DNA from 4 places in the Nocardia sp. NPDC051570 genome. Region 4 is predicted to be linked to each of the others. Evidence: riboswitches for the same ligand, from Rfam matches in the RefSeq annotation. Region 4 holds a riboswitch; each other region holds the start of a gene.
What was found. Region 4 has a riboswitch for S-adenosylmethionine ahead of ACIA76_RS22865 (aminotransferase class V-fold PLP-dependent enzyme). Riboswitches for the same ligand answer to the same signal wherever they lie in the genome.

Region 1 (7,085 bases), on a different contig from region 4:
TTCGGCTCCGACAGGTCGAACCCCAACGGCTCGATCAAGTGCAGCTGGCACCCGGTCCCAGCCGCCAACCGAATGGCATTACCGGTGTTGGGCGGAATACGAGGCTCGAAGAACACCAGATGAAGCACGGCTGTCAGTATTCCTTGCCTGCCCGTGCGATCTGCCGCACGGGGGTCGGCGATAAGCCGTCGCGCACCATGTCCTCAGCGTGGGCGATACCGGTGAGCGGGACGGAACAACGCGGCCCCGGTGGCGAACACACCGAGACGGAGCAGGGCAGTGCGAGCCGAGCTCGTCTCCTGTGTGTTCGCCCGGTCGACGGGCGTCGTGGTGTCGAACCTGCGCATGACCCTTGACCGTTCGACGCCGTGACACGTCCGGATCGGTTACTCCTCCGACAGCCCCAGGCCGTGGGCGAGAGTGGGCCAGGAGCCTTTGAACTCGTCCTGCCAGTAGCCCCAGGAGTGGGTGCCAGGGCTGTAGTGGATGGTGGCGGGGATATCGAGGGAGGCGAGCTTCTCCTCCATATGGCGGGTGCAGAAGCTGGTGGCGTTTTCGATGGCGCCGCCGACGATAACCTGGTTCACCAGGCCGATGGGGCCGAGTTGGTCCGTCTTGCCGTCGATTTGGGTCCGGCCGCCGCCGAGCTGTTCCTTGCGGCCGTCGATCGTGTCGTATTTGCCGGGGCGGCCGGTGCCGGAGGAGAGGTACAGCTCGACTCCGCGCAGATCCTCGGCATGCAGGTAGGGATCGTTGGCCTGCCATTCGGGCGAATTCGGCGGCCCCCACATGTTGGTCGGATCGCCACCGCCGGCGGCGACCGCGGTCCGCACGAAGTAGGCGCCCAGCGGGTCACTGGTCTGGGCGCAGCCGCTGTAGGAGGCGGCCGCCCGGTACAGGCCGGGCTTCGCAATGGGCAGCGCCAGAACGGAAGTGCCGGAGGTGGAGATTCCCGCGAGGGCGTTGACCCCGTTGGTGCCGAGCGCGGCATCCATCAGCGGAGGCAGCTCCTCGGTCAGATACGTCCGCCACTTGTTGCGGCCGAGGGCGGGATCGTCGTTCACCCAGTCCGTGTAGTAGCTCGCCTTTCCACCGATCGGCAGGATGAGATTCACATTCTTGTCGGACATGAACGGACGGACATCGGTCTGCGCCTGCCACGAGGCGACGCTTTCACCGGCGTCGAGGCCGCTGAGCAGATACAGGCTGGGCCGCGGCTGCGAGGTGTCCGCGGGCCGCTGGATCTCCACGGGAAATGCCTTGTCCATGGCCGCCGAGTACACCTGCAGCCGGACGTTCTGATCGTCGATCCGCTCGATACCGTCGATCCGGGAACCATCCGGGGCCATCGCACCGGTGAATACCGAGTCCTGCGTGGCGGCCGGTTCGGCGGTCGCGGCACAGACGCCGAACGAGGTCAGAACTCCGACGAGCAACCCGGTTACCACACTGTTGCTCGCCAATCGAGTGGAGCGGGAGTTGCGAGGGCATGCGCTGGCGGTCAGGTTCATGCCCCAAGCTTTCAACATCGCAATTCGACCGGCATGCAGCGACACACCCCCGGCTCGTGTGGTTTCGTCGATCGCGGGCATCTTTTGCGATTCCAACAAGCACGCGCCAGGTCCTGGTCGGCGTGCGTCGGCTATGACCAGGACTCAGGCGCTGGATGCCGCGACGGCCTGCTCGATTCGAGTGGCCATCGACTCGCGACCGGAGAATGGGAGCGGGATATCGAATAGGGGCAAAGTTATCAAGTTGAACAGAAACGATGTTTCGCTATGCGTTCGATGCGACACACATTCCCATATGTTTGCTAGTTAGTAACTCTGGTTATATTCTACTTGTAGATTACAACTTGTCGGATCGGTTGGATGCGAGAGACCACGCCACGCGCGGTACGCCTTTCTCCCGCGTATCACACGGGGCGCCGGGGCACCCCGAGGCGCAGCCCCCCTGCCCGTGCATCGGGGTGACCCCGGCACCATTCGGCGAATTCCGAATTCCGCGCAGGCCCCCACTTGTCACCGATCACATATCCCCTCCGCGATGATGCGAGAATGTCGGCGTGACCGAAGCACCCGCGTCCCATGCCCATCAGCACGGTCCGGTCGGACGGTTCCTCCGGACGAATCTGCCCATACTCCTGGTGGTGGCCGTTCTGGTGGTGGCCGCGGTGCTTCTGGCCCAGGACCGTTGGCGGCGCGGGGCATTCGTGATCGGCGGTGCGACGCTGCTGGCGGCCGCGCTGCGGTTATGCCTGCCGACGCTGCGGGTCGGCGTGTTGGCCGTGCGCAGTAAGCCATTCGACGTCGGCGCCTATACGGTCCTCGGCGGCAGCATCATCGTGGTCGCGGCGACGATCAACAGCCTTGGGGTGACCTGACGCTCAGTCCCGCGCCTTGCGGGCGAGCTCCATCGTCTCGGCGAGCAGCTTGCCTACGGCCTCGGTTTCGGTGAGGAATCCGTCGTGCCCGTCGCGCGAGCGGACCACCTCCAGCTCCTTGCAGCCGGGCAGCAGATTCGCCAGTTCCTGTTGCGTGCGAAGCGGGTAGAGCCGATCGGAGTCGACGCCGCCGACGATGCACGGCACCGCGGTGGCGGCCAGCGCGGCCTCGATCCCGCCCCGCCCGCGACCGATGTCGTGCCGGTTCATCGCCTCGGTCAGCAGGACGTAGGTGGCCGGATCGAAGCGATGAATCAGCTTCTGCGCCTGGTACTCCAGATAACTCTGCACCGCATAGCGGCCGCCGTCGCGCGGATCCTCGTCGTCCTGCGCCGCATTCTCGAAGCGGTGGTCGAGTTCGAATTCGGTGCGGTAGGTCAGATGCGCGATGCGGCGCGCGAGCCCCATTCCGGTGGTCGGCGCGCGTCCGGTGCCGTGGTAATCGCCGTCCTGCCAATCCGGATCGGCCTTGATCGCGGCGATCTGGGTGGTCTGGGTGCCGATCTGATCGGCGGTGGCGCGCGCCCCGACGGCCAGCACGAGCGCGGCGCCGACCCGCTGCGGATGGCCGACCATCCACTCCAGCACGCGCATGCCGCCCATCGATCCACCCACCACGGCCGCGAGGCGATCGATGCCCAGCAGGTCGAACAGCGCCACCTCGGCGGCTACCTGATCGCGAATGGAGATCTCGGGAAACCGGGCGCCCCAGGGTCGTCCGTCCGATGCGAGCGAGGTGGGGCCGGTGCTGCCCTTACAGCCGCCCAGCACATTGGTAGCGATCACGCACCATTCGCGGGTGTCCAGCGGGGCGCCCGGACCTACGCTGCCGTCCCACCAGCCGGGCAGCGGATGCAGTTCGTCGGGCGCGCCGACGACATGCGAATCGCCGGTGAGCGCGTGCTCGACCAGCACCACATTGTCCAGATTCGGGGACAGCTCACCCCAGCGCTGCACCGCGAGTTCGACGTCCTGGATCACCGCGCCGTTCTCGAGGCGCAGGTCGCCGATGGCGATCGTCTCCAGGCGACCGTCGGGCGGGGGCAGCAGCGCGGCCGCCGTCTGCGGGGTGCTCGACTCGATGCTCACGGTCACCGGGCCGCCGCCGTTCGAAAAGAACACACGATTTCGATGGTAGCGACAGGGTGTTTGCCCTCGATGTGCATGATTCGGGGCGCGGTCGAGTTACTCATGGGCCTGCTCCAATGGGACGCCGAACTGGGCTTGCTGGTGTTATCGGACTTCAACAAGCGAACAGCAACAACACATGGTGGGGACCTCCTGATCGTGGCGCTTGCTCCCGGCCCTCGGGAGCCCGGTCATCACCCGGAGCACCCCACCGCAACAGGAGGGTTGCCGGCCAGCGAGCCGGGGCTTGGCGCTGGCGCTCATGACCTTCCCGCGATAGTAACCGATCGCCGAGACGGGGCGCGAACGGCTACCGCGCAGCACCGCTTTCGGCCGATCCCGAGGCCGAACATCCCCGAGTCAGCGGGAGCACGCAGCGCTGCACGAATTCGTCGAAGGCGCCGCGGACCGCGCAGATGGCCGCATGTGCGGAGTCCATGGGGTCGCGGTCCGGCAGCGTGGCGTCGCATTCGATCCCGGTGCGCATGATCGCGTTCCAGGTCCCGGCGATCAGCCGGACGGTCATCGAATCCGGATCCGCGCCGATGCGCTCGGCCAGGGCGGAGTGGATCTCGATGGTCTTGGTGTCGGCGATGTCCATGCTGCGCGCGCGCACGGTCGGGCTGGTGCGCATGATCCGCTGCATGTGCTGGAACCACTCGAAGGGCAGTGTCTGCCCGGCGATGCTGGCATTGGTCACGGCCAGGTACGTGTCGAACAGGGCCTGCAGCTCATTGCCCGTCACTGGCTGTTTGCGCAGCTCGTCTCCGATGAGCTTGGCGAAATCCACCAAGGGCGCGAGGACGATGTCCTCCTTCAACTCGAAGTAGCGGTTGACGGTGCGCGGGGAGACGTCTGCGGCGTCGGCGATCTGCTCGACGGTGGTCGCGTCGAAGCCGTGCGCGTCGCACATCCGCAGCGCGACTTCGATGATCCGGCGTCGAGTCTGCTGCTTCTTGCGTTCCCGCAGGCCGGGCTGGGCTGGTGACTCGAGCATGGTCCCAGTCTATCGCCATCGGCTCTTATTGTGACGAGAGACGCCAAATGTCAGTCTGCGACATTTTTCTCTTGACGCCAATTGTCCTCAGGTGCCAGGATTGCTGACACGTTCCAATGATGCGACGGAACTGCTTACTTCCACTCAGGAGTCCCCACATGACCGACATTGGGACCGCAGAACTCGCTCCCTCTCAGACCTCGACCCGGCCGAAGGGTCCGGCCCGCTGGTGGGCCCTCGGCGTACTCGCCCTGGCCCAGCTCATGGTGGTGCTGGACGCCACCATCGTCACGATCTCGCTGCCGTTCGCCCAGCGTGATCTGCATATCAGCGACGGCGACAAGCAATGGATGCTCACCGCCTACACGCTGATCTTCGGCGGCCTGTTGCTGCTCGGTGGCCGGCTCGCCGACTATCTGGGCCGCCGCCGGATGTTCCTGGTGGGCCTGGTCGGCTTCGCCGGGGCGTCGGCGCTGGCCGGGCTCGCCCAGAACGCGGCCGAACTGTTCGCCGGGCGCGCGCTGCAGGGTGCGTTCGCGGCCGTGCTGGCGCCGGCGGCGCTGTCGCTGGTATCGATCACCTTCACCGAGGCGCGCGAAAGGGCAAGGGCCTTCGGCGTTTTCGCGGGTGTGTCCGCGGGCGGCGCGGCGATCGGCCTGATCGCCGGCGGCGCGCTCACCGAATACGCCGATTGGCGCTGGTGCCTGTTGGTCAACACGCCCGTCGCACTGCTGGCTCTGATCGGCGCGCTGGTCTTCGTGATCAAGGATGTGCCCGTCCCGCGGACCGGCGGTTACGACGTGCCCGGCGCGGTGACGGTGACCCTCGGACTGATCTCGGTGGTGTACGGCTTCAGCCGCGCCGCGGAGGACGGCTGGCTGGCCGCGACCACGCTGGGCCTGTTGATCGCCGGTGTGGCGCTGCTGGTGGCGTTCGTCGCGATCGAACGGCGTTCGCCGAATCCGCTTCTGCCGCTGCATATTCCGGGTGAGATCAATCGGGGCGGCTCATATCTGGTGGCGCTGCTGGTCCCGATCGCGATGTTCGCGATGTTCATCAACCTCAGCTACTACCTGCAGGTCACCCTCGGCTACAGCTCGCTGAAGGCCGGTGTGGCGTTCCTTCCCTTCCCGATCGGCATCGTGATCTCCGCGGGCGTGGCCAGCGCGCTGCTGCCCCGGATCGGGCCGCGCCCGCTGATGATTGCCGGTGGGGTGCTGGGCATCGTCGGGCTGCTCTATCTGGCCCAGCTGAGCTACGGCGACAGCTTCGCCACCAGTGTGCTGCCCGCGATCGCGCTGATCGCGCTGGGCATGGGTGCGACGTTCGTATCCATGCAGACCACCGCGCTGCATCAGGTCGAGGCCGAGGATTCGGGTGTGGCCAGCGCCCTGCTCAACGCCGCCCAGCAGGTCGGCGGGGCGATCGGCACGGCGCTGCTGACCACGATCTCGGTCCAGGTCGCCAAGCGCTACGCGGAGAACAATCCGACCATCGACCATGTCGTGGCCCGCGCCGCGATCCACAGCTACAACGTGGCCTTCTACATCGGCGCGGCCTTCTTCCTCGTCTCGATCGTGATCGTCGCACTGATGATCCGCGACAAGCCGGAGAACCTGCTCGAGGGCGACGAACACGCCGCCGTCATGGCTGTTTGAGCGCTCGATGGACCCTTGCCTCTCGGCGGGGCCGACCGTGATGGACCCTTGCCCCTGGCGGGGCCGACCGTGATGGACCCTTGCCCCTGGCGGGGCCGACCTTGATGGACCCTTGCCCCCGGCCCCCAGGCCGGGGGCAAGGGTCTCATACCTCACACTCCCCATCGGAATGCGAAATCAACCCCCGCGTTAACCCTATTGATGCGTGACGTGTGCCCGCGTGACCCGGGAATCTCTCATCGGGACGTCCGCTGGAAGTGAGCCAGAGCGCACCAGTACGCTTGTCTTGTTAAGCACCCATAGTCCCGTGGACAACTCGGGGCGTATACGTTGTCTGTTGAACAGCTGGGGTCCGCTCACAAGCGTGTTCGCCTGGCCGTGCAATGGGAGCACCTTCCTAGGAGGACACGAAGATCCATGTCCAAGATCAAGGTTGAAGGGACCGTCGTCGAGCTCGACGGCGACGAGATGACCCGGATCATCTGGCAGTTCATCAAAGACAAGCTGGTCCACCCGTACCTCGATGTGAACCTCGAGTACTACGACCTCGGCATCGAGTATCGGGACAAGACCGACGACCAGGTCACCGTGGACGCCGCCAACGCCATCAAGAAGCACGGCGTCGGCGTCAAGTGCGCCACCATCACCCCGGACGAGGCCCGCGTCGAGGAATTCGGCCTCAAGAAGATGTGGCGCTCGCCCAACGGCACCATCCGCAACATCCTCGGCGGCACGATCTTCCGCGCGCCGATCATCATCTCCAACGTCCCGCGCCTGGTGCCGGGCTGGACCAAGCCGATCATCATCGGCCGTCACGCCTTCGGCGATCAGTACCGTGCCACCGATTTCAAGGTGCATC
Region 2 (7,085 bases), on a different contig from region 4:
GATTCGCGCCGCCCGGATCCCCTACCGCGTACCCCGGGACGCCGATCTGCCCGAACGGCTCGGGGCCGTGCTGGCGGTCGTCTATCTCATCTTCACCGAGGGCCATACCGCCTCCAGCGGAACGCAATTGACGCGTGGGGACCTGTGCGCCGAGGCGATCCGGCTGGGCCGCGTGCTCGTCGAACTGATGCCGGATGAGCCGGAGGCCGTCGGCCTGCTGGCCCTGATGCTGCTCACCGAGGCCCGCCGCCCGGCCCGCCACACGGCCGACGGCGCCCTGGTGCCGCTGGCCGATCAGGATCGCGGCCGATGGGATCGCGAGCTCATTGCCGAGGGGCATCGGCTGGTGCGAGAGTGCCTGTGCCGCAATCACCCCGGCCCCTATCAGATCCAGGCCGCCATCAATGCCGTACATACCGATGCCGCGACCGCCGCCGATACCGATTGGGATCAGATCCTGCGGCTCTACGACCAGCTCGCGGCGGTCGCACCCGGCCCGATCGTCTCGCTCAACCGGGCCGTCGCCGTCGCCGAGATCGACGGCCCGGCCGCGGCGCTGGCGCTCGTCGATGAACTACCGCTCGCGGATTACCACCTTTACCACGCGATCCGGGCCGACCTGCTGATCAGGCTCGGCCGAACCGCCGAGGCCGCAAGCGCATTCGCCGATGCCCTCGCGCGGACCGGCAACGCCGCCGAGCGCGACCACCTGCGCCGCCGCAGCGCCGACCTCACCGGGACAGCGAATTCTCCTGGGCCGGGAGCAACTTGTTGAGCTGCCGGTTCGCATACCGCATCACCATCTCGTAGGGCCAGGCGAACTTGCGGGCGAACCAGTAGCCGATTCGGATATCGGTCGCGGTGTGCACGAGATAGCGATTGTGCCTGATACCGGCGAGGATCCGATCGGCCACCTGCTCCGGCGTCGCCGCGTGGCCGACGAAGGCTCCGCGCAGCTTCGCCACCCGCGGATCGTCCGGATCGACGCCCACGATCTCTGTCGTCCTGACCATCGGGGTGTGCACCGCGCCCGGGACGACCAGGCTCACCCCGATGCCGTACCGCTCCAGCTCGAAGCGCAGCACCTCCGAGACCCCGCGCAGCCCGAACTTCGCGGCGCTGTAGGCGGCGTGCCACGGCAGCGCGAGCAGTCCGGCCGCCGAGGAGACGTTCACCAGATGTCCGCCACGCCCGGCCCGGATCATCGGCGGGACGAAGTTCTCGATGATGTGGATCGGCCCCATGAGATTCACCTCGACCATCGAGCGCCAATGCCGATGTTCGAGGTTCTCCACGGTGCCCCAGGCGGAGAGGCCCGCGATATTCATGACCACGTCCAGGCTGCCGTACTCGTCGTGCACCCGCTCGGCCCACGCGGTGACCGCGTCGTAGTCGGAGACGTCGAGTGTCTGCGCGTCGAGCACCTCACCCCCGGCCGCGCGGATCAGCTCGACCGTTTCGGCCAGCCCCGCGGCGGCGATATCGGTGAGCACCAGGCGCGCACCCGCGCGCGCGGCGGCCTGCGCGGTGGCCCGGCCGATACCGCTGGCCGCGCCCGTGATGAGGCATATCCGGTCGGTCAGATCCTTCATGAACGTTCACCCTAGCCATTGCGAACATCGTTGTACACAGTGCTGTTTCCCCCCTCGGAATTCCCCGTCGGTAAACGGGAAAACCCGCTGCCAACAATTGAATTCACGTTGATCGGGACGGCAGACAGTCGCACCGATGTCCGATACGTTCGAATTCACCATCCAGAGCGGTTGAGAGATCTGGCTCGACGAGACCGCAGCAACCCCCCGCGGGCCGGGTGCGGGTGCTACCGCCAGGACCGATGGAGGATCGCGATTCCATGACCACTGTGGCCGCTATCGATCCCTCCGGCACCGTCGAGGTGGCCGAGGACACCCTGCCGGTGGCGCGTACCCGGCACCCGTGGCGCTGGCTGATCGCCGTCGTCGCGCTGGTGCTGGTGGCCCAGTTCGCGCACGGCCTGGTGACCAATCCCGGCTGGGACTGGCCGACCTTCGCCCGATACTTCGCCGCCGATTCGGTGCTCGCGGCGCTGAAGCTGACCGTGGAGCTCACCTTCTGGGGGACGCTGTTCGGATTCCTGCTCGGTATCTGGCTGGCCGTGGCGCGATTATCGAAAGTCCCTGTGCTGCAGGTGATCGCCTGGGCATATGTCTGGGCGTTCCGCTCGATTCCGCTGATCGTGCAGCTGCTGTTCTGGTTCAACATCGCCTATCTGTACAAGCGCCTGTCGATCGGAATCCCGTTCGGCCCCGCGTTTTTCAGCTTCGATGTGAACGGGGTGATCAGTGGATTCACCGCCGCGGTCATCGGGCTGGCGTTGCATCAGGCGGCGTATTCGGCCGAGATCATCCGCGCCGGAATCATTTCCGTGGATCCGGGCCAGCTGGAGGCGGCCAAATCGCTGGGCCTGCCGTGGCGGCGGCAGTTCTTCACCATCGTGGCGCCGCAGGCCATGCGCGGCATCCTGCCCAATGCGGCCAACGAGGTGATCAGCCTGTTCAAGGGCACCTCGATCGTCTCGGTGATGGCGATCGCCGAGCTGTTCTACCAGGTCCAGGTGATCTACGGCCGCAACGGCCGGGTGGTCCCGCTGCTGATGGTGGCGACGGTCTGGTACATCGTGCTCACCAGCGTGCTGACCGTCGTGCAGTACTACATCGAGCGCCACTTCGCCAAGGGCGGCCATCGCGAGCTGCCGCGCACACCGTGGCAGCGCGTGCGCGGCAAGCTCGCCGAGATCACGGGGGAACGCCGATGAGCGCGTACACGGTCGAATTACGGGGCGTACACAAGCAGTTCGGCGCCAACGAGGTGCTGCGCGGGATCGATCTCGCGGTGCGCCCGGGCGAGGTGACGGTGATCCTGGGCCCCTCGGGTTCGGGCAAATCGACGCTGCTGCGGACGATCAACCACCTGGAGAAGGTCGATGCGGGGACCGTGCGGGTGGCCGGAGAACTGGTCGGCTATCGCCGCAAGGGCGCGAAACTGCACGAACGCAGCGAACGGGAGATCCTGCGCCAGCGCTCCCGCATCGGCTTCGTATTCCAGAGCTTCAATCTGTTCCCGCATCTGACCGTGCTGGAAAACGTTGCACTGGCCCCGATTTCGGCGCAGCGCCGTCCCCGCGCCGAGGTCGAGGCGGAGGCGGTCGATCTGCTCGAGCGGGTCGGACTGGCCGATAGGGCGCAGGAGTATCCGCGACGGCTGTCCGGCGGCCAGCAGCAGCGGGTGGCCATCGCCCGCGCGCTGGCGCTGCGCCCCCAGGTGGTGCTGTTCGACGAGCCGACCTCCGCGCTGGATCCGGAGCTGGTCGGCGAGGTGCTCGACGTGATCCGGGCGCTGGCCCGCGACGGCGCGACGCTGGTCATCGTCACCCACGAGATCGGCTTCGCCCGCGAGGTCGCCGACACCGTGGTGCTCATGGACGCCGGGCGGATCGTCGAACAGGGCCCGCCGGGTCAGGTGCTCGACGATCCGTCCCATCCGCGCACCAAATCCTTTCTCGCACATGTTCTCTGAGGGAGATGAGACGTTGTCCCGCAACTACTCCGCGGTCCGCACGGTGCATCACATCGCGCAGGACGATGCCCTGGCCGCCCCTGAGCTATCTGTTCATCACCCACGACCTGGCCGTGGTCCGGCGCGTCGCAGACCGGGTGGCGGTCATGAACGCCGGGCGAATCGTCGAGACGGCCGGCATCGCTGAGCTTTTCCATCATCCGCGCCATGAGTACACCCGTGAACTGCTGTCGGCCATTCCGGGCGCCGGGCGGCCGATCGCCATCGAAAGGACGGCCTGAATGACCCATTCACAACCGCTGCTGGGTGTCGAATTGTCCGGCACCGGAACACATCCCGCCTCGTGGCGGCGCGCGGATTCGCGCGCCGAGGAGCTGTTCACCGCCGGATACTGGCTCGACGCCGTACTCGCGGCCGAGGCCGCGGGGGTGGATCTGGCCTTCCTGCCGGATTCGTTCGCACCGCAGGTTCAGGGCGCGGTCGGGCGGCTCGAGGCCGTGGGCATCGCCGCGCGGGCGGCCGCGGCGACCCATCGGATCGGGCTGATTCCGCAGGCGCCGGTCACCCACACCGAACCGTTCCACGTCTCCAAGGCGATCGCGAGCCTGGATTTCGCCACCCACGGCCGGGCGGGCTGGGAGGTCACCGTCTCCTCGGGTCAGGCCGCGCTGTTCGGCCGCAAGGCCGAACAGGATCCGGCCGGGCTGTGGCACGAGGCCGATGAGGCGGTGGAGGTGGTGGCCCGGCTGTGGGACAGCTGGGAGGACGATGCCGAGATCCGCGACCTGACGACCGGCCGCTTCATCGACCGCGACAAGCTGCACTACATCGACTTCGTGGGCGAGAACTTCTCGGTGAAGGGGCCCTCGATCACCCCGCGGCCGCCACAGGGTCAGCCGCCGGTGGCGGTCCGGGCCGAGGATGCGCACAGCACCCGCGTCGCGGTCCGGCGCGCCGACCTGATCCGCGTCGCCGCACCGGATCTCGACGCCGCGGCGGGGATTCGCGACGAGCTACGGGCGGCGGTCGCGGCGGCCGGTCGCGATCCGCGATCGGTCTCGGTGCTGATCGATCTCGATGTGCATCTGGCCGCGACCGAGGAGGCGGCCGCGGCCGAATTCGATCAGCTCGAGACGTGGACGACCACACCACCGAAGGCGTTGCGGCATATCGGAACTCCGGCGACCCTGCGCGCGCTGCTGGCCCGGATCGCCGCCGACGGAGTCGTACTGCGCCCGCTGGCCCTGCCCGCCTTCCTCGCCCAGCTGCCGCGCCTGACGCCCACCCTCCGCGACCGGCTGGGTCTGCCGCACCCCCTCAACCGCTACGCGCTCACCGCCTGAGGACGGATATGCCGAATAACAAGGTACGCAAGCAGATACATCTGGCCGCCCACTTCCCGGGCGTCAACAACACCACGGTGTGGAGCGATCCGGACTCCGGCAGTCAGATCGACTTCGACTCCTTCGTCCATCTGGCCCGCACCGCCGAACGCGGACTGTTCGACTTCTTCTTCCTGGCCGAGGGGCTGCGCCTGCGCGAACATCGCGGGCAGATCTTCGATCTCGATGTGGTGGGCCGCCCCGACACCTTCACCGTGCTGAACGCGCTGGCGGGCGTCACCACCCGGCTCGGCCTGGCCGGGACGATCAACACGACCTTCAACGAACCCTTCGAACTGGCAAAGCAATTCGCGACCCTGGACCATCTGTCCGGCGGCCGCGCGGCCTGGAACGCGGTCACCTCCTCGGACGCCTTCACCGGCGAGAACTTCCGGCGCGGCGGCTATCTCGACCATGCTCAGCGGTACAGCCGCGCCGCGGAGGTCGTCGACGCGACGCGAGCGCTGTGGGACAGCCCGCCGGGAGACGCGCTCGTCATCGACCGGGAGCGTGGGATTTTCGCCCGGCCCGCGCCGAGTGTGCGCTACACCAGTGAGCAGTTCGATATCGAGGGGCCGTTCGTGCTGCCGCGCAGTCCACAGGGCTATCCGGTGCAGATCCAGGCGGGCGATTCCGATGAGGGCCGGGAGTTCGCCGCCGCCAAGGCCGATGCCGTCTTCAGCAGGCACGGCGAACTCGAGGACGGCCAGCAGTTCTATACCGATGTGAAGGAGCGGCTGGCGAAATACGGTCGCGCCCGCGACGATCTGAAGATCCTGCCCGCCGCGACCTTCGTGCTGGGCGACAGCCCGGCCGATGCGCAGGAACGGGCCCGGCACATCAGGTCGCAGCAGGTCGGCCCCCGGACCGCCCTGGCCTTCCTCGAACAGGTCTGGGGCCGTGACCTTTCCGCCTACGATCCTGATGGCCCGCTGCCCGATATCGATCCGGTCGACAACGTGAACATCACCCGCGGCCGAGTGCGCCACGCCAAGGATCCGCGCGCGATCGCCGACGCCTGGCGGGCCCGGGCCGAGGCCGAGAAGCTCAGCATTCGGGAGCTGATCATCGAGGTGACCGCGCGGCAGCAGTTCGTCGGCACACCCGCCGAGGTGGCCGCCGAGATCGATCACTATGTGCAGAGCGATGCCGCCGACGGATTCGTGCTCGTCCCGCACATCACCCCGCACGGCCTGGACGAATTCGTCGCCAAGGTCGTGCCGGAACTGCAGGAGCGCGGCAGTTTCCGCACCGAATACACCGGCACGACCCTGCGCGAACATCTGGGTCTGCGCCATCCCCATCAGACCAGTGCAGGAGTCCGTGCGTCATGACCGCAGTCACCACCGAATTCGATCTGCAGTGGCAGAGCTGGCGCGCCGAGCGGCAGTCCTGGGCGCGCGAGCCGCTGGGCTGGCTGAGCCTGACCGGATTGCACTGGCTGGGGGAGCGGGACGAGGTTATCGAGGGTCTGCCCGGGCGCTGGCGCGTCGAGGGCGAGAATGTCGTCATCGCCAGCGAATTCGCCGACGGGCTCGCGGTGGACGGCGAAATCCTCGATGGCCGAACCGAACTCACACCGGGTGAGGGAGCGCCCGGCCTCGAGGTCCGCGCGGGTGCGCGCAGTATCGAAGTGATCCGCCGCACCGGGCAATTCGCGTTGCGGGTGCACGATCCGGCCGCGCCGACGCTCGCGGCGTTCACCGAGATTCCCAGTTACGCACCGGATCCGCGCTGGTCGGTCATCGGCGTATTCGAACCCTACGATGCGGCCCGGACCGTCACCACCGGCGCGGTGGTGGCGGGTCTCGAACATCATCATCGCGCGGCCGGGACCATCACCTTCCGGATCGGCGCCGCCGAATATCGGCTCATCGCCTTCGGCGAGGCGAAATCCGGTCTGCGCGTGCTGTTCACCGATGCCACCAGCGGCGTGACCACCTATCCCGGTGCGCGGTTGCTGCCGATCGGCGTGCCCGACGGCGACGGCGGCGTGCTGCTCGACTTCAACCGCGCTCAGAATCTGCCCTGCGCATTCACCGACTACGCCACCTGCCCCGTCGCCCCGGCCGAGAACCGGTTGCCGGTCGAGGTCCGGGCCGGTGAGCGCGATCCCCGTACGGAGGCCGTGAAATGAGTGTCCCACTA
Region 3 (7,085 bases), on a different contig from region 4:
GATCGGATCGGGGTGCGGGCCATGGTCATCACGATGTTCGATCCGGAGGTCGAGCCGTGGGTGAAGCAGCGGCAGTGGACGCAGGAGATCTCGGTGCCCGGCGTGCGAACCCCGGTGCGCTGCAACGATGCCGGTCTGTGCGTGATGGTGACTGATATGGGCAAGGTCAACGCCTCGCTGTCCACCACCGCCGTATTGGCCAGTCCGCGACTGAATTTCGACAAGGCGTACTTCATCACCGCGGGTATCGCGGGCACGCCGCCGGAGGTGGGCACCCTCGGATTCGCCGCCTGGGCTCGCTGGGTGGTCGACTTCGATCTCGGGCATCATGTGCTGCCCCAGGATGATCCGAGCGTGCCGAACAACGGCTATCTGAGCATGCCGAAGGCCGGTACCGAGGCCTACGAGCTGGATCAGCATCTGGTCGATGCGGTGTATCGCAACACCAAGGGCGTGGCGCTGGCCGACAGCCCCGCCGCCGCGGCGGCCCGCGCGGCGTTCCCGGGTCAGGCCGATCGCAAACCCGATGTGCAACAGTGTGATACGGCCACCGGCGACAACTTCTGGTCGGGCGCGGCGTCCTCGGCCCAGGCCGCGGCCATCGTGGGTATGCAGACCGGCGGGCGGGCCCGCTACTGCACCTCCCAGATGGAGGACAACGCCACCGCGGGCGCCCTGGCCCGCGCGGGCAAGCTCAATCGCTACGTATGTCTGCGCACCGCAAGCAACTTCGACCGCCCCCGCCCGGGCCAATCGGTCACCGACCTACTGACCGCGATCGATACCGGCGCGGAGAATCCGGGCTTCGGGCTGGCCGTCGAGAACGCCTATCGGGTCGCCTCGGCCGCCGCCGACTATCTGATGGCTCACCCGAACCTGGACTGAGCTACTCGATCACGGGCAGCGGAATCGTATCTCCCGGAGGGGATTTGGGGAGATACGAGCGGTGCAGCCGGAGGGTGGGGACCTCGCCGGTGGGGATGGGGAGGGTGGGCAGCGGATCCTCGTGGATCGGGCGCACCTTCACCGGCAGGCGGTAGAACGCGCGGGCGTTGTCCTCCAGGACCCGGTACATATCGGTGCCGACCATATCGGCGATGAGTTCGATATCGGAGTCCTGGAAGGGCCGCCCCGCGCGGGTACCGGGCAGATCGGAGCCGAACATCAGGGCCTCCGGATTGACCGCGTGGATGCGCCGCAGCGCCGCGGGCAGATCCATCGACACCCGGCCGAATCCGGATGCCTTCACCCGGGCGCCGCGATCGACGAGATCGAGCAGATAGGGCAGGCATTCATCGGACATGCCCATATGGTCGATCGATAGCGACGGCAGCTTCGAGATCACCGGCTCCAGCGAGCCCAGCATGGATCCGTCGATATAGAGCTCCACATGCCAGCCGACCAGCGCGTGGGCCCGCAGGGCCTGCATGGTCAGCGCCACGATATCCCCGGCGGCCCGCTTGAGATTGAAGCGCAGCGCCCGCACGCCCGCGCGGTCCAGCGCCACGATCTGCTCGTCGGTGGCGTCGGGATGCAGATCGATCACCCCGACCCAGCCGGGCCCGAGCTCGGCCAGCGCCGCGATCATGAAGCTGGAATCCGTGCCCTGGAACGACCCGCTGACCACGGCCCCGCCGTCGACATCGAAGCGCGACATGCGCTTTCGATAGTCGGCGACGGTATACGACTCGGGTAGGTAGCCCTCGTTCTCGATCAGCGGGAAGCGCGGATCGATGAGGTGGACATGGGCATCGAACACGTGATTCAGCATGCCTCAGAACGGCCGCGCGGTCACACCTTGTTCGGTTCGCTCGCGCGCAGCATGTCTTCGCGCTCGACGACCTTGACCCGCTCGCGGCCCTGCGGCTCGCCGAGGGAGCGCTCGTGGGCGTCGAGGCGGTACCAGCCGGCCCAGGTGGTGAACGGAATCCCCTTGTCCTCCAGCCACTTCGTCACCGCCTCGGGATCGGGCTGTTCGGCCGGGGCGAAGGTCGGGGCGTCGTCGAGCAGGCAGGCGATGGTCTCGTTGGCGTCGCCCTTGGTGTGGCCGATCAGGCCGACCGGGCCACGCTTGATCCAGCCGGTGACATAGGTCGCGGGCAGATAGCGGCCCGTACCGTCGGCGCCGTCGTCGGCCAGGACGCGACCGGCCTCGTTGGGCACGGTCCCGGCCTGCTCGTCGAAGGGCAGCTGCGGGATGTTCTGCGACAGATAGCCCACCGCGCGGTAGATCGCCTGCACATCCCAGTCGGTGAACGTGCCGATCGGCTTGCAGTTGCCGGTGCCGTCGAGCTGGGTGCGCTCGGTGCGCAGGCCCACGACCGAGCCGTCCTCGCCGCCCAGCACCTCGGCGGGGGATTCGAAGAAGTGCAGGAACAGCTTGTGCGGCCGGTCGCCCACATCGCGAATCGCCCACTGCTCCAACGTATTGCAGACCATGTCGACCTGCTTGGAATGCCGGCGCGCGGCCTCCGAGCCCTCGTCGTAATCGATATCCTGCGGATCGACGATGACCTCGATATTCGGCGAATGGTCCAGCTCGCGCAGCTCCAGCGGGGTGAACTTGGCCTGCGCCGGGCCGCGGCGGCCGAAGATGTGCACCTCGAGCGCCTTGTTGGCGCGCAGGCCCTCGTACACGTTCGGCGGGATCTCCGTCGGCAGCAGCTCGTCACCGGTCTTGGCCAGTACCCGCGCCACGTCGAGGGCGACGTTGCCGACGCCGAGCACGGCGACCTTCTCCGCTTCCAGGGGCCAGTCGCGTGGCACGTCGGGATGTCCGTCGTACCAGGACACGAAGTCCGCGGCGCCGTAGGAGCCGTCCCGGTCGATGCCCGGAATGCTCAGCGCGCGATCGGCATTGGCGCCGGTGGAGAAGATCACCGCATCGTAGAAGCGGCGCAGTTCCACCAGCGTGATGTCGGAGCCGTAGTCGATATTGCCCAGCAGGCGCACCTGCGGCTTGTCGAGCACCTTGTGCAGCGCGGTGATGATGCCCTTGATGCGCGGATGATCCGGCGCGACGCCGTAGCGGATCAGACCGAACGGGGCGGGCATCCGCTCGAACAGGTCGATGCTCACCTGCGCCTCGGACTTCATCAACGCGTCCGCGGCATAGATTCCGGCCGGTCCGGCGCCCACGATCGCGATGCGCAGTGGGCGGGTCGCTGCACTGTGTTCGGTCATTCTTACGCGCACCTCTGGTCGAGAATCTGTCGTCATGTCTTAGCCGTCGTTCTTAGCTTAGGCTAAGTTGACGTCGGGACCGGGGTCTGCACCCGGTTGTCGTCATCCCGTGATGCTGCGTCGTTGCTGCGCCCGGGAGCCGATCCCACCGGCCGAAGCCGGGTTCCAGCGATTCTATCGGTGGCGGCTATGGCCGGTATTCCCGGACTCGGCCGGGAATACCGAGTGTGATTCGGACCACTATCAATGACCAGCGATGATGTCTGCATGACCGATGCCGACGAACCCACTGAGATCGACCAGCGCGAGGCCCCGCGGTCCGCGGTGCCGTTCATCGCGGCCGCTGTGGTGGCGTTGCTGTTGATCGGCGGCGTGGTGCTGCTCGGCGTGCTGCGCCCGGCTGAGAACAATGTCACAGATTCCGATCGTGTGGCCGTCGCCATCCGCAATTTCGCTACGGCCCAAGCGGATTCGGATGCCAAGCGCCGCGCGACCACCGTCTGCCCCGGCTTCGACGCCGCCAAGTCCCCGCTGGGTCCCGACGCCCTCGGCAAACAGGTCGAGATCGCCAACGTCCGCGACACCACCGTCGAGGGCGCCCGCGCCCGGGCCACGGTGACCAGCAGGATCGACGGCCGCGAGCAGACCGCCACCTGGAATCTGAGCAGGCCGAACGACCAATGGCTTGTTTGCTCCCCGTAGGGCCCCGGCGTGCTTGTTCTCCTCAGGACCCCGGCGTGCCTGTTTCCCTAGGACCCTGGCGTGCTTGTTTCCCCTAGGACCCTGGCGTGCTTGTTTCCCCTAGGACCCCGGCGTGCTTGTTTCCCCTAGGACCCCGGCGTGTTCTTCGCCGGGGTTTGACATAAAGCCCGGTGACCAGGCACTCTCACTTTCAGGTCATGAGTACCAGCGTCAAGCCCCGGCTCGCTGGTCGGCAACCCTCCTCCGCGGTGGGGTGCTCCGGGTGACGACCTGGCCACGCGCCGATACCGGCGCGGCAAGTGCGGATTCGCGAGGAGGTTCATCGAATGAACGAGAAATACCGCAGCTGCTGTGAGGGACGGTCATGAGCTACGCGGGCGATATCACTCCCCAGCAGGCCTGGGAACTGTTGCGCGACAATTCGAATGCGGTCCTGATCGATGTGCGCACCGAGGCCGAATGGCGCTTCGTCGGCGTGCCGGATACCGCCGGAATCGACCGGCCCACCGCGCTGATCGAATGGGTCGACAGCAGCGGATCGCCGAATCCGCAGTTCACCGACCAGCTGAGGCAGGTCCTCGCCGACCGCGCCGCCGACAGTGATGCCCCGGTGATCTTCCTGTGCCGCTCCGGCCAGCGCTCGATCGGCGCCGCGAAGACCGCGACCGCCGCCGGATACGAACCCTCCTACAACGTGCTCGAGGGCTTCGAGGGTCCGCTCGACGCCGACGGACATCGTGGCGGCGCCGGCTGGCGCGCCCTCGGACTGCCGTGGCGGCAGTCGTGATCACCGGCGGCGCATTCGACAAACCACTGCCCGAGGGCGTCGGCCCGGCGACGATCGGCGTGCGCGGCGGCCTGCGGCGCTCGGGTTTCGAGGAGACGGCCGAGGCGCTGTATCTGTCCTCCGGCTTCGTCTACGAGAGCGCCGAGGCGGCCGAGGCCGCGTTCACCGGCGAGATCGAGCATTTCGTCTATTCGCGCTACGGCAATCCGACGGTCGCGATGTTCGAGGAGCGGATGCGCCTGATCGAGGGCGCCGAGGCCTGTTTCGCGACCGCCAGCGGTATGGCGGCCGTATTCGTCGCTCTCGGAGCGCTTCTCGGCAACGGTGATCGACTCGTGGCCGCGCGCAGCCTGTTCGGCTCCTGCTTCGTGGTGTGCAACGAGATCCTGCCGCGCTGGGGCGTGGAGACCGTCTTCGTCGACGGCGAGGATCTCGACCAGTGGGAGCGGGCGCTGTCGCAGCCCACCAAGGCGGTGTTCTTCGAGACCCCGTCCAATCCGATGCAGACGCTGGTGGATGTGCGCCGGGTGTCCGAGCTCGCGCACGCCGCGGGCGCGAAGGTGGTGCTGGACAACGTCTTCGCCACCCCGCTGCTGCAGCGCAGTCTGGATCTCGGCGCGGATGTCGTGGTGTATTCGGGCACCAAGCACATCGATGGCCAGGGCCGGGTGCTCGGCGGGGCGATCCTGGGCGCGCAGGACTACATCGACGGTCCGGTGAAAACACTGATGCGCCATACCGGTCCGGCCTTGAGCCCGTTCAATGCGTGGACGTTGCTCAAGGGCCTGGAGACCATGCCGCTGCGGGTCCGTCATTCGGTGCAGGCCGCGCACAAGGTCGCCGAATTCCTCGAGCAGCATCCGGCCGTCGCGTGGGTCAAATACCCGTTCCTGCAGTCGCATCCGCAGTACGCGCTGGCCCGGGAGCAGATGTCGGGCGGCGGGACGGTCGTCACCTTCGAGCTGGCGGCCGGGCTCGAGGGAGATGGTGCGGCCAAGAAGCGCGCCTTCGAGGTCCTCAACCGCCTGCGCATCATCGACATCTCCAACAATCTCGGCGATGCCAAGACCCTGATCACCCACCCCGCGACCACCACGCACCGGGCCATGGGCCCGGAAGGCCGTGCGGCCGTGGGGATCACCGATGGCGTGGTCCGGATCTCGATCGGTCTGGAAGACGTCGAGGATCTGCTGAACGACCTCGATCAAGCGCTGGTCTGATCGCGCGCCTCCCGCCGATGAGTTTCCGCGGGAGGCAACGTCTACTTCTGTGACTCGACAGAAGGGATGTCCCCGTGCGTATCCTGGCTCGCCTGTGTATGACAGCCGACGGCTATGTGACGACTCCGGACGGCTGGCCGCCGCAGATCATCGATCCGACGCACGGTCCGGGCAGTCACGGCGTCGCGGAATTCCTGCGCACCTGCGAGGCCGCGCTGATGGGCCGCACCACCTTCGAACCCGCACTCGCCGCCGACCGCTGGCCCTGGCCGGATCTGCGGGTCTTCGTGCTCGGCTCGCGGCGGCCCGAGGGAACGCCGGAACATGTGACCGTCGACGACGATCCCGTGCGGTTGCTGGAGCGGATCCGCGCGGCCGATCGCGGCGGCGATGTTCATCTGATCGGCGGACCCCGCACCATCGAGACCTATCGCGCCCTGGGCGTTCTCGACAGGCTCGAGCTCGTAATCCTGCCGTATCTGGTCGGAAGCGGTATGCGCCTGACCGATTCGTTCGATCCCGCCACCGATCTGGAATTCGAGAGCTCGCGTCCGCTGCCCGGCGGATCAGTCGAAATCGTGTACCGAGTGCCCTCGAAGCATTGACAGTATGCTGTCAAAATGACAGCATACTGTCATGCTGAAAACGGTACATATGGCGGTCTACGACACCTTCTCCGATTGGGAGGTCGGATACGCCACGGCGAATATCAACCGGCCGCTGTGGCAGCGCGAGCCGGGGAGCTGGCGGGTGCGGACAGTGGGTCCGAGCGCCGCGCCGGTCACTTCGGCCGGGGGCATGCGGGTGCTGCCGGATCTGACGCTCGACGAGTTGTCGCCCGCGGACAGCGCGATGCTGATCCTGCCGGGCGCCGATACGTGGGCCGAGGAGCACATGGCGGTGTTCGCCGGGAAGGCGCGTGAATTCCTCGCGGCGGGCGTGCCGGTGGCGGCCATCTGCGGCGCCACCTTCGGTCTGGCGCTCGCGGGACTGCTGGACGAGCGCCGGCACACCAGTAACGACGCGGGATATCTTGGGATGAGCGGTTATTCGGGCGGCGCGCATTTCGTCCCGGAGCCCGCGGTGACCGACGGCGATCTGATCACCGCGACCGGAATCCGGCCGGTCGAATTCGCTCGCGCCGTCCTTGCGCGACTGGGCGTGTACGAGCCGCGGATTCTCGACGCCTGGTC
Region 4 (7,085 bases):
CACGGCCAGCATGCGAAATGCCTTGGCCTGCGCGGGTTCCAGGTGGTCATAGCCGAGGCGGAAGACCGCCTCCACCGTCAGTTCGCCGGTACGCAGCAGCCCCAGCCGCTGGCGCTCGTCGGCCAGCCGCTCGGCGATCGCCGTGATATCCCAGCGCGGACGCGAGGCCAGCCGCGATCCGACGATCCGCACCGCCAGCGGTAATCGCCCGCATGCCTGCACCACCGCCGCGGTGGCCGCCGGCTCGGCCGCGACCCGCCGGGCCCCGACGATGCGGGTCAGCAGCGCCACGGCCTCCTCGGTGTCCATCTCGTCGAGCCGCACCGCGAGCACCCCCGGCAACTGCGGTAGCGCGGCCCGGCTGGTGATCAACACCGCCGATCCGGGCGTCGCTGGAATCAGCGGCAGCACCTGGTCACCGTCGCGGGCATTATCGAGCACGACCAGCACCCGCCGACCGTCCAATCGGCCCCGGAACTGCGCGGCCCGTTGCTGTGGCGTCGGCGCGATCTCCCCCTCCGGCATCCCGAGCGCCCGCAGGAAATCCCCGAGGATATCCCCTGCCGAGGTCCCGCCCGGTCGTTCGAATCCGTGCAGATCCACATGCAGCTGCCCGTCCGGAAACCGGTGCCGCACACGATGTGCCACATGCACCGCCACCGTGCTCTTCCCCACCCCGCCCATCCCGGTGATCGCACACACCGGCACCGCGGCCCCCGCCTCCCCCAACCGCTCCACCAGTCGCCGCACGACCTCCCCCCGCCCGGTGAAATCCGCGATATCGGCGGGCAGTTGCGCGGGCGGCAGCCCCCACCCCGCCGAAACACGCGTCCCGAGCACAGCGGCCCACCCCTCCAATCCCGGTTCCCCCGAGCCGCTTTCACCTCCCCCGTCGCCCGGTTTCAGCGCCCCGACATCCCCCGAACCCACGATCCCGGCACCTAGTGATCCGCCGGGCAGGGCATCGCCCACCTCGTTGTCGTCCACATCATGTGCGCAGTCATCGTCCACCGCCTCTCCCCGGAGAATCCGCTGCTGCAGCTCCGTCAATCGCGGTCCCGGCTCGATTCCCAAGCGGTCCACCAGAATTCGGCGCGTATCGGCGAAGACCTCCAGCGCCTCGGCCTGCCGCCCGGCGCGGTAGAGGGCGATCATGAGCAGTTTCCGGATCTGTTCCCGCAGTGGATATTCGGCGATCAGAGGCCGTAATTCGGCGATGACCTCGCCGGGGCGCCCCAGCCGCAGATCGGCCACGAGGCGCTGTTCGGTCAGGGCGAGGCGGAACTCGCACAGCTGGGCGCGCACGCGTTCGGCATGCGGCCCCGGCAGTCCGGCCAGGGGCGTGCCCTCCCACAGCGCGAGCGCCGCATCCAGGCGATCCCGGGCCGAGGCGAGATCGACCGCCTGCCCGGCCTCGGCCGCATAGCGTTGCACCAGTTCGACATCCACCGAACCGGGCGGCACCCGCAGCGCATATCCGCCCCCGAAGCCGACCAGCACCGCGGGCGGCATCCCGTTCTCCCGCTCGGGTTCCAGCACCCGACGCAGATGTAAGACGTGATTGCGGACCGCCCCGACCGCACTCGGCGGCGGCCGCTTCCCCCACACGTCGGCGATCAGATCCGGCAGCGTCGCCGAGCGCCCGGGGCGCAGCAACAACGCGGCGAGCACGGCCCGTCGCTGTTTCGGACCCAGCTCCAGCCGATGTTCGCCGCGCCACGCACGAACCTCACCGAGCATGGCAAACTTCAGCATTTGTCCTGTCCGAAAAGCATCGATTCCGATCCGACGACGCTAACCGATAGTCGCATCTCGGACATACCGGACGGTCGTATTGATGCTACCGGCCCTTGAACTCCGGCGACCGCTTCTCGAATACCGCCTGAATCGCCTCGGTCAGATCCTCCGACGGCAGGAACGCCGCATTCCACGTCGACACATACCGCAGCCCGTCCGCGATCCGGCTCGCGTTGGGCTGATCCAGCACATCCTTGATGCCCTGTACGACCAGCGGCGGATTGGCCACGACCTCGCGAGCGAGCGCGAGCGCCGCGTCCAGCACGGCCTGCTGATCGGCGTAGACATCGTTGACCAGACCGATCTTCTCGGCCCGCGCGGCATCGATATCCTTGCCGGTATAGGCGAGCTCGCGCAGGTGGCCCACGCCGATGATGCCCGGCAGCCGGTGCAGCGATCCGATATCGGCCACGATCGCCACCTTCGCCTCGCGCAGGCTGAATTTGGCGTCGGCACTGGCCAATCGGATATCGGCGGCCGCGATCAGATCCAGCCCGCCGCCGATGCACCAGCCGGAGACCGCCGCGATCACCGGTTTGCGGCAGTCGGCGACCGCGGTCACCGCCGCCTGCATCCGCCGGATCTCGTCCAGGAAGCCCGTGCGCGGTGCGGCCAGCGCCTTCTCGGCCAGCAGCGGACCGAACACCGGGCTCATCGCCGGCAGATCCAGCCCGTAGGAGAAATGCTTACCCGCTCCGGTCAGCACGACGGCCCGCACCTCGGGATCGGCGTCCAGCTCGCCGAAGATCAGCGGCAGCTCGCGCCAGAAATCCGGGCCCATGGCATTGCCCTTGCCCGGGCCGGTCAGCGTCACCGTGGCAACGTGGTCGGTGGCCTCGACTGTGAAAGCCTTCCATTCGGTCATTCGCCCAGCGTAGCGATACCGTCATGAACTCCGGCAGGGCCTGTAAATCCTGCGCTAAATCTGGAGTGTCGCAGTGCTTTCGCGTCAATCGGAGACGGATCATGTATTCGTCAGCCAATCCACCGCGACCGGTCCCGGGAGGCCACGATCATGTTGATGCACCAGGGACTGGGCTTGGATTGTTTCAATGCCCTCACCCGCGGCCGCGCGGTACACGCGCTCTACGAATGCTGCTGCGCGGTGACCTGGGCCGAGAAGATCGCCGACGGCCGCCCCTACCCCAGCCACGAGGCGCTGCTGGCCGCCATCGACGCGGAATTGCTGGCCCTGTCCCCGGCCGATCTGGATCGGGTATTCGATTCGCTTGTGCACGAACAGTTCTCGGCCCGAACCGTCGGGGAACTGTCCCGAATCATGCGCGACCACGTCGACCGGCTGCTCGGCCCCGCCGAGGGCTACCCCGAATACTGAATTCGCCCGACAGTAGCCCGATTTCGCCTCTACGCTGGTGCCATGCGCAGGTCGTTGCCCCCGGTGACATCCCGGGTCTCGGACACGCTCATCGCGCGCGGACACCACGGCGTGATCGTCACCCAGTCCGAGCCCACCCACACCGCCGAACAGGCCGCCCAGGCCCTCGGGGTGGCGGTGGGTGCGATCACCAAATCGCTGGTGTTCCTGCTCGACGACGATCCGGTATTGCTGCTGGTCTCCGGCGCCCATCAGGTCGATATCGAACGCACCGGGCAGCGGCTCGACGGCACCCTCACCCGGGCCTCGGCGGAGGTGGCGCGCGAGGTGACCGGCCAGCCCATCGGCGGTGTCGCACCGGTCGGCCATCCCACCAATCTGCCCACCTACGTGGACAACGCACTGTCGGGCCACCGCGAACTCTGGGCCGCCGCCGGACATCCGAATACCGTCTTCCGCACCTCGTTCACCGAACTGGTCCGCATCACCGCGGGGCTGGCCATCGATGTGGATTGACCCACGATCGGAATATCGCAGGCCCGAGCGACGTAGGTTAGGGCTGTGACCGATCGACTACGGGCGCCCGACGATCTGAGTGGCATCACCGCGACGCAGTACCGCGCGGCGATGCGGCACTACCCGGCCGGAGTGACCATCGTCACGGTGAATTCGGCGACCGGGCCGGTCGGCTTCACGGCCACCTCCTTCGCCTCACTATCGCTCGAGCCCCCGCTCATCTCGTTCAATATCGCCCACACCTCCTCCAGCATCGAGGCCATGCTCGCGGCCGACTCGCTGGTCGTGCACTTCCTCGGCGAACATCAACAGCATCTGGCCCAACGGTTTTCGCGCACCGCGGACGAGCGCTTCACCGACCGCTCGCTGTGGACCACCCTCGATACGGGCGAGCCGGTACTACACGGCACCCCGATCTGGGTCCGGGCCACGGTGCGCCAGCTGATCCCGATCGGCGATCACACCCTGGTCGTCGGCCTGGTCACCCGGGTGCACGACAACACCGACGACCATCCGATCGCCGCACCGCTGCTCTACTACAACGGCACGTACCACCGGCCGACCGGATTGCACTGACTCAGCCCGCCGACGCGACCGTCCCGATCCCCAGTACCGCAAGGATTCCCCCGCTGATCTGTTCCAGCCGATCGCGCACCCGCTGTCGGCGCAACAGCGTGGCGAGCCTGGCCGCCGCCACCGCCAGCAATACCATTTCGGTTGCGGCGACCGATGATTCGATCGCACCGAGCGCCAGCGTATGCGCGAAGGTCGCCTCGGTCAGGAACTGCGGTAGCACCGCGAGATAGAACAACCCCACCTTCGGATTGAGCAGCGTGCACAGCAGTCCCGCGCCGAACGCCGAGCGCGTGGACACCGACCGTGGCGCCGACCGCTCCGCCTCGACCGCCCGAGCGCGCCGCTGTGCGATCAGCGTCCGAATGCCCAAGTACACCAGGTAGATTCCGCCGATCACCTTGACCACGCGATACGCCGTCGCCGACTGTTCCAGCAGGGTCGCCACCCCCGCGGCCACCACGACGGCCCATGCGATACCCCCGACCGCCGACCCGATCGCGGAGGTGATCGCCGGTCGTCGCCCGACGATCGAGTACCGCAACACCAAGAACGAATCGGGCCCCGGCGTCAGCGATAACACCACACAGACCCCGACGAACCCCAGCACCAGCGACACGCTCATCGCCACATGAAATCCCAGATCAGCGCCGCGAGCAACGGAATTACCCCGAGGCTTCCGCCCCTGGTTCCCTCCTCCATCAGTACCCCGGCACGCCCCTGGTTCCCTCCTCCATCAGTACCCCGGCACGCCCCTGGTTCCCTCCTCCATCAGTACCCCGGCACGCTCTTCGCCGGGGTTGACAAGATCGCACGCCATCTGTCAATCTCGGGTCAGGTCATGAGTGCCAGCGTGAAGCCCCGGCTTGCTGGCCGGCAACCCTCCTCCGCGGCGGGGTGCTCCGGGTGACGACCAGGCTGCTGCCCGACCGGGCGCGGCAAGCGCGGACTCCGACCATCGATATCCCCGGAGTCCCTCATCCGAAGGGATTGCCCGATGACTGCCATTCTCGATCAGACCTGTGCCCCGCTCGCCCGTGTCTCCGGATGTGATCTGCGAGTTCCGTTGGTACAGGGCGGAACTCGCGTCTACGCCAACTTCGACTACGCCGCCAGCGCCCCGGCCCTGGCCCAGGTCACCGACCGGCTGACCGAACTGCTGCCCTTCTACGCCAGCGTCCACCGCGGCGCGGGCTACGCCTCGCGCATCTCCACCGACTGCTACGAATCCAGCCGCGATTCGGTGGCCCGCTTCCTGAACTGCGCCGACGATCAGGTCGTCGTCTTCACCCGCAACACCACCGACTCGCTGAATCTGCTGGCCTCCTGCGTGCCCGGCGACACCGTGGTGCTCGATATCGAACATCACGCCAACTTCCTGCCCTGGACCCGGCACGGCCGCCGCGTGGTGCCCGCGGCCGACACCGTCGAGGAGACCGTCCGCCGCGTGGTCGCCGAGCTGTGCGCCAAACCGGCCGCGCTGCTTGCGATCACGGGTGCGTCGAATGTCACCGGCGAGGTGCTGCCCCTGGAGCGGCTGGCCACCATCGCGCATCAGTGCGGCGCGCGCATCCTCGTCGACGCCGCGCAGCTGGCCCCGCACCGACGCATCGATCTGCAGGCCCTCGACATCGACTACCTGGCCTTCTCCGGTCACAAGTTGTACGCGCCGTTCGGCGCCGGAGTACTGGTCGGTCGCCGCGACTGGCTCGACGCCGCGCAGCCCTATCTCGCGGGCGGCGGCGCGGTCAAGGAGGTCGGCACGACCGAGACCGAATGGGCCTGCGCACCGCAGCGCCACGAGGCCGGATCCCCGAATGTGCTCGGCGTGGCCGCCCTGGCCGCGGCCTGCGACGCGCTGGGCGCGCTCGACGAACGGACCGCGATCGAGCATGAGCGCCGCCTCGCCGACCGCCTGCGCGCGGGTCTGGAAGCCATTGCGGGAGTTCGATTCCTGCGCATCTGGCCGGACAGCGCCGACAGCGTCGGCATCGTCGCGTTCACCCTGAACGGATTCGAACCGGGTCGCGTCGCGGCCTATCTGTCCGCCGAACACGCCATCGGCGTCCGCGACGGCCGCTTCTGCGCCCACCCCCTGCTGGCCCGCCTCGGCGTCGACGGCGCCCTGCGCGCGAGCATCGGCCTGGGCAGCTCCGCCGCCGACGTCGACCGCCTGATCGAGGCCATCGCCACCCTCGTCGAGCGCGGCCCGCAGTGGAATTACACCCGCACCGACGGTCAGTGGAATCCGGCCCCGGAGACCCGTCCACGCCTCGCGCCGGAGTCGGGTGCGGGCGCGGCGCCCTGCTCGTTCTGAACGCGGATCGCTCCCGGTACTACGGCGTCAGATAGCGCTCGGCGAGCTCCTCGATCAGCGGATCGTCCTCGGCCACCGCGTCGAGGGCCACCAGATCGTTCTCGACCGACACCTGCCGAGTGTCCTGCTGCTCGGGATCGGGAGCGCCATCCTCGTTCAGCTGTCGCAGGATCTTCTCGCGCACACGCGCCTTCAGCGAATCACTCATGGTGTCAGCATGCCCAGTCCGCCACGATCAACCCCGGACCACCACGCCACGAGTCGGCCGGAACACCGGATCAGACCGGTGCGAGCCAGCTACCCCACGGGGTGTTGCGCACGACGGAGAACACCATCAGCAGCGTCAGCGTGATCCACAGACCGGTGCGATTCAGCCGGAACGACACCGCACTTCCCGGCTGCCCGCGCCAGCGATGCAGTGCCCAACCGCCCCACCACGCGGCGAAACCGACGATCAGCGGCAGCAGCAGCGCATTGCTGTGCATCGCGTCCAGAATCCGTCCCTCGGTGAGGTTGTGCACGGCCCGCAGGCCGCCGCAGCCGGGA

Region 1: it holds a riboswitch for S-adenosylmethionine, as region 4 does, so the genes downstream of both, ACIA76_RS09030 (homoserine O-acetyltransferase) here and ACIA76_RS22865 (aminotransferase class V-fold PLP-dependent enzyme) in region 4, are expected to answer to the same signal.
Region 2: it holds a riboswitch for S-adenosylmethionine, as region 4 does, so the genes downstream of both, ACIA76_RS29495 (amino acid ABC transporter permease) here and ACIA76_RS22865 (aminotransferase class V-fold PLP-dependent enzyme) in region 4, are expected to answer to the same signal.
Region 3: it holds a riboswitch for S-adenosylmethionine, as region 4 does, so the genes downstream of both, ACIA76_RS28195 (rhodanese-like domain-containing protein) here and ACIA76_RS22865 (aminotransferase class V-fold PLP-dependent enzyme) in region 4, are expected to answer to the same signal.

What each region holds. Positions count from the first base shown of each region.
Region 1 is NZ_JBITDI010000003.1:464,120-471,204, forward strand. Features, by position in the region: gene ACIA76_RS09015 (tRNA (cytidine(34)-2'-O)-methyltransferase) at 1-128, opposite strand, end outside; gene ACIA76_RS09020 (alpha/beta hydrolase) at 387-1,421, opposite strand; gene ACIA76_RS09025 (DUF3017 domain-containing protein) at 2,066-2,383, shown strand; gene ACIA76_RS09030 (homoserine O-acetyltransferase) at 2,387-3,538, opposite strand; SAM riboswitch class IV at 3,729-3,839, opposite strand; gene ACIA76_RS09035 (TetR/AcrR family transcriptional regulator) at 3,882-4,568, opposite strand; gene ACIA76_RS09040 (MFS transporter) at 4,727-6,226, shown strand; gene ACIA76_RS09045 (NADP-dependent isocitrate dehydrogenase) at 6,644-7,085, shown strand, end outside.
Region 2 is NZ_JBITDI010000013.1:69,255-76,339, forward strand. Features, by position in the region: gene ACIA76_RS29485 (RNA polymerase sigma factor) at 1-775, shown strand, start outside; gene ACIA76_RS29490 (SDR family oxidoreductase) at 732-1,592, opposite strand; SAM riboswitch class I at 1,748-1,841, shown strand; gene ACIA76_RS29495 (amino acid ABC transporter permease) at 1,853-2,794, shown strand; gene ACIA76_RS29500 (amino acid ABC transporter ATP-binding protein) at 2,791-3,555, shown strand; partial or broken gene ACIA76_RS29505 (ABC transporter ATP-binding protein) at 3,636-3,836, shown strand; gene ACIA76_RS29510 (LLM class flavin-dependent oxidoreductase) at 3,837-4,898, shown strand; gene ACIA76_RS29515 (NtaA/DmoA family FMN-dependent monooxygenase) at 4,907-6,271, shown strand; gene ACIA76_RS29520 (DUF1684 domain-containing protein) at 6,268-7,074, shown strand; gene ACIA76_RS29525 (LLM class flavin-dependent oxidoreductase) at 7,071-7,085, shown strand, end outside.
Region 3 is NZ_JBITDI010000012.1:79,918-87,002, reverse strand. Features, by position in the region: gene ACIA76_RS28215 (purine nucleoside permease) at 1-885, shown strand, start outside; gene ACIA76_RS28210 (amidohydrolase family protein) at 887-1,759, opposite strand; gene ACIA76_RS28205 (FAD-dependent oxidoreductase) at 1,792-3,183, opposite strand; gene ACIA76_RS28200 (hypothetical protein) at 3,451-3,885, shown strand; SAM riboswitch class IV at 4,079-4,193, shown strand; gene ACIA76_RS28195 (rhodanese-like domain-containing protein) at 4,250-4,672, shown strand; gene ACIA76_RS28190 (O-succinylhomoserine sulfhydrylase) at 4,669-5,892, shown strand; gene ACIA76_RS28185 (dihydrofolate reductase family protein) at 5,967-6,497, shown strand; gene ACIA76_RS28180 (type 1 glutamine amidotransferase family protein) at 6,529-7,085, shown strand, end outside.
Region 4 is NZ_JBITDI010000009.1:6,419-13,503, reverse strand. Features, by position in the region: gene ACIA76_RS22895 (AfsR/SARP family transcriptional regulator) at 1-1,755, opposite strand, end outside; gene ACIA76_RS22890 (crotonase/enoyl-CoA hydratase family protein) at 1,841-2,662, opposite strand; gene ACIA76_RS22885 (2-oxo-4-hydroxy-4-carboxy-5-ureidoimidazoline decarboxylase) at 2,819-3,133, shown strand; gene ACIA76_RS22880 (YbaK/EbsC family protein) at 3,176-3,649, shown strand; gene ACIA76_RS22875 (flavin reductase family protein) at 3,761-4,225, shown strand; gene ACIA76_RS22870 (LysE family translocator) at 4,227-4,847, opposite strand; SAM riboswitch class IV at 5,060-5,173, shown strand; gene ACIA76_RS22865 (aminotransferase class V-fold PLP-dependent enzyme) at 5,220-6,539, shown strand; gene ACIA76_RS22860 (hypothetical protein) at 6,559-6,747, opposite strand; gene ACIA76_RS22855 (DUF2752 domain-containing protein) at 6,818-7,085, opposite strand, start outside.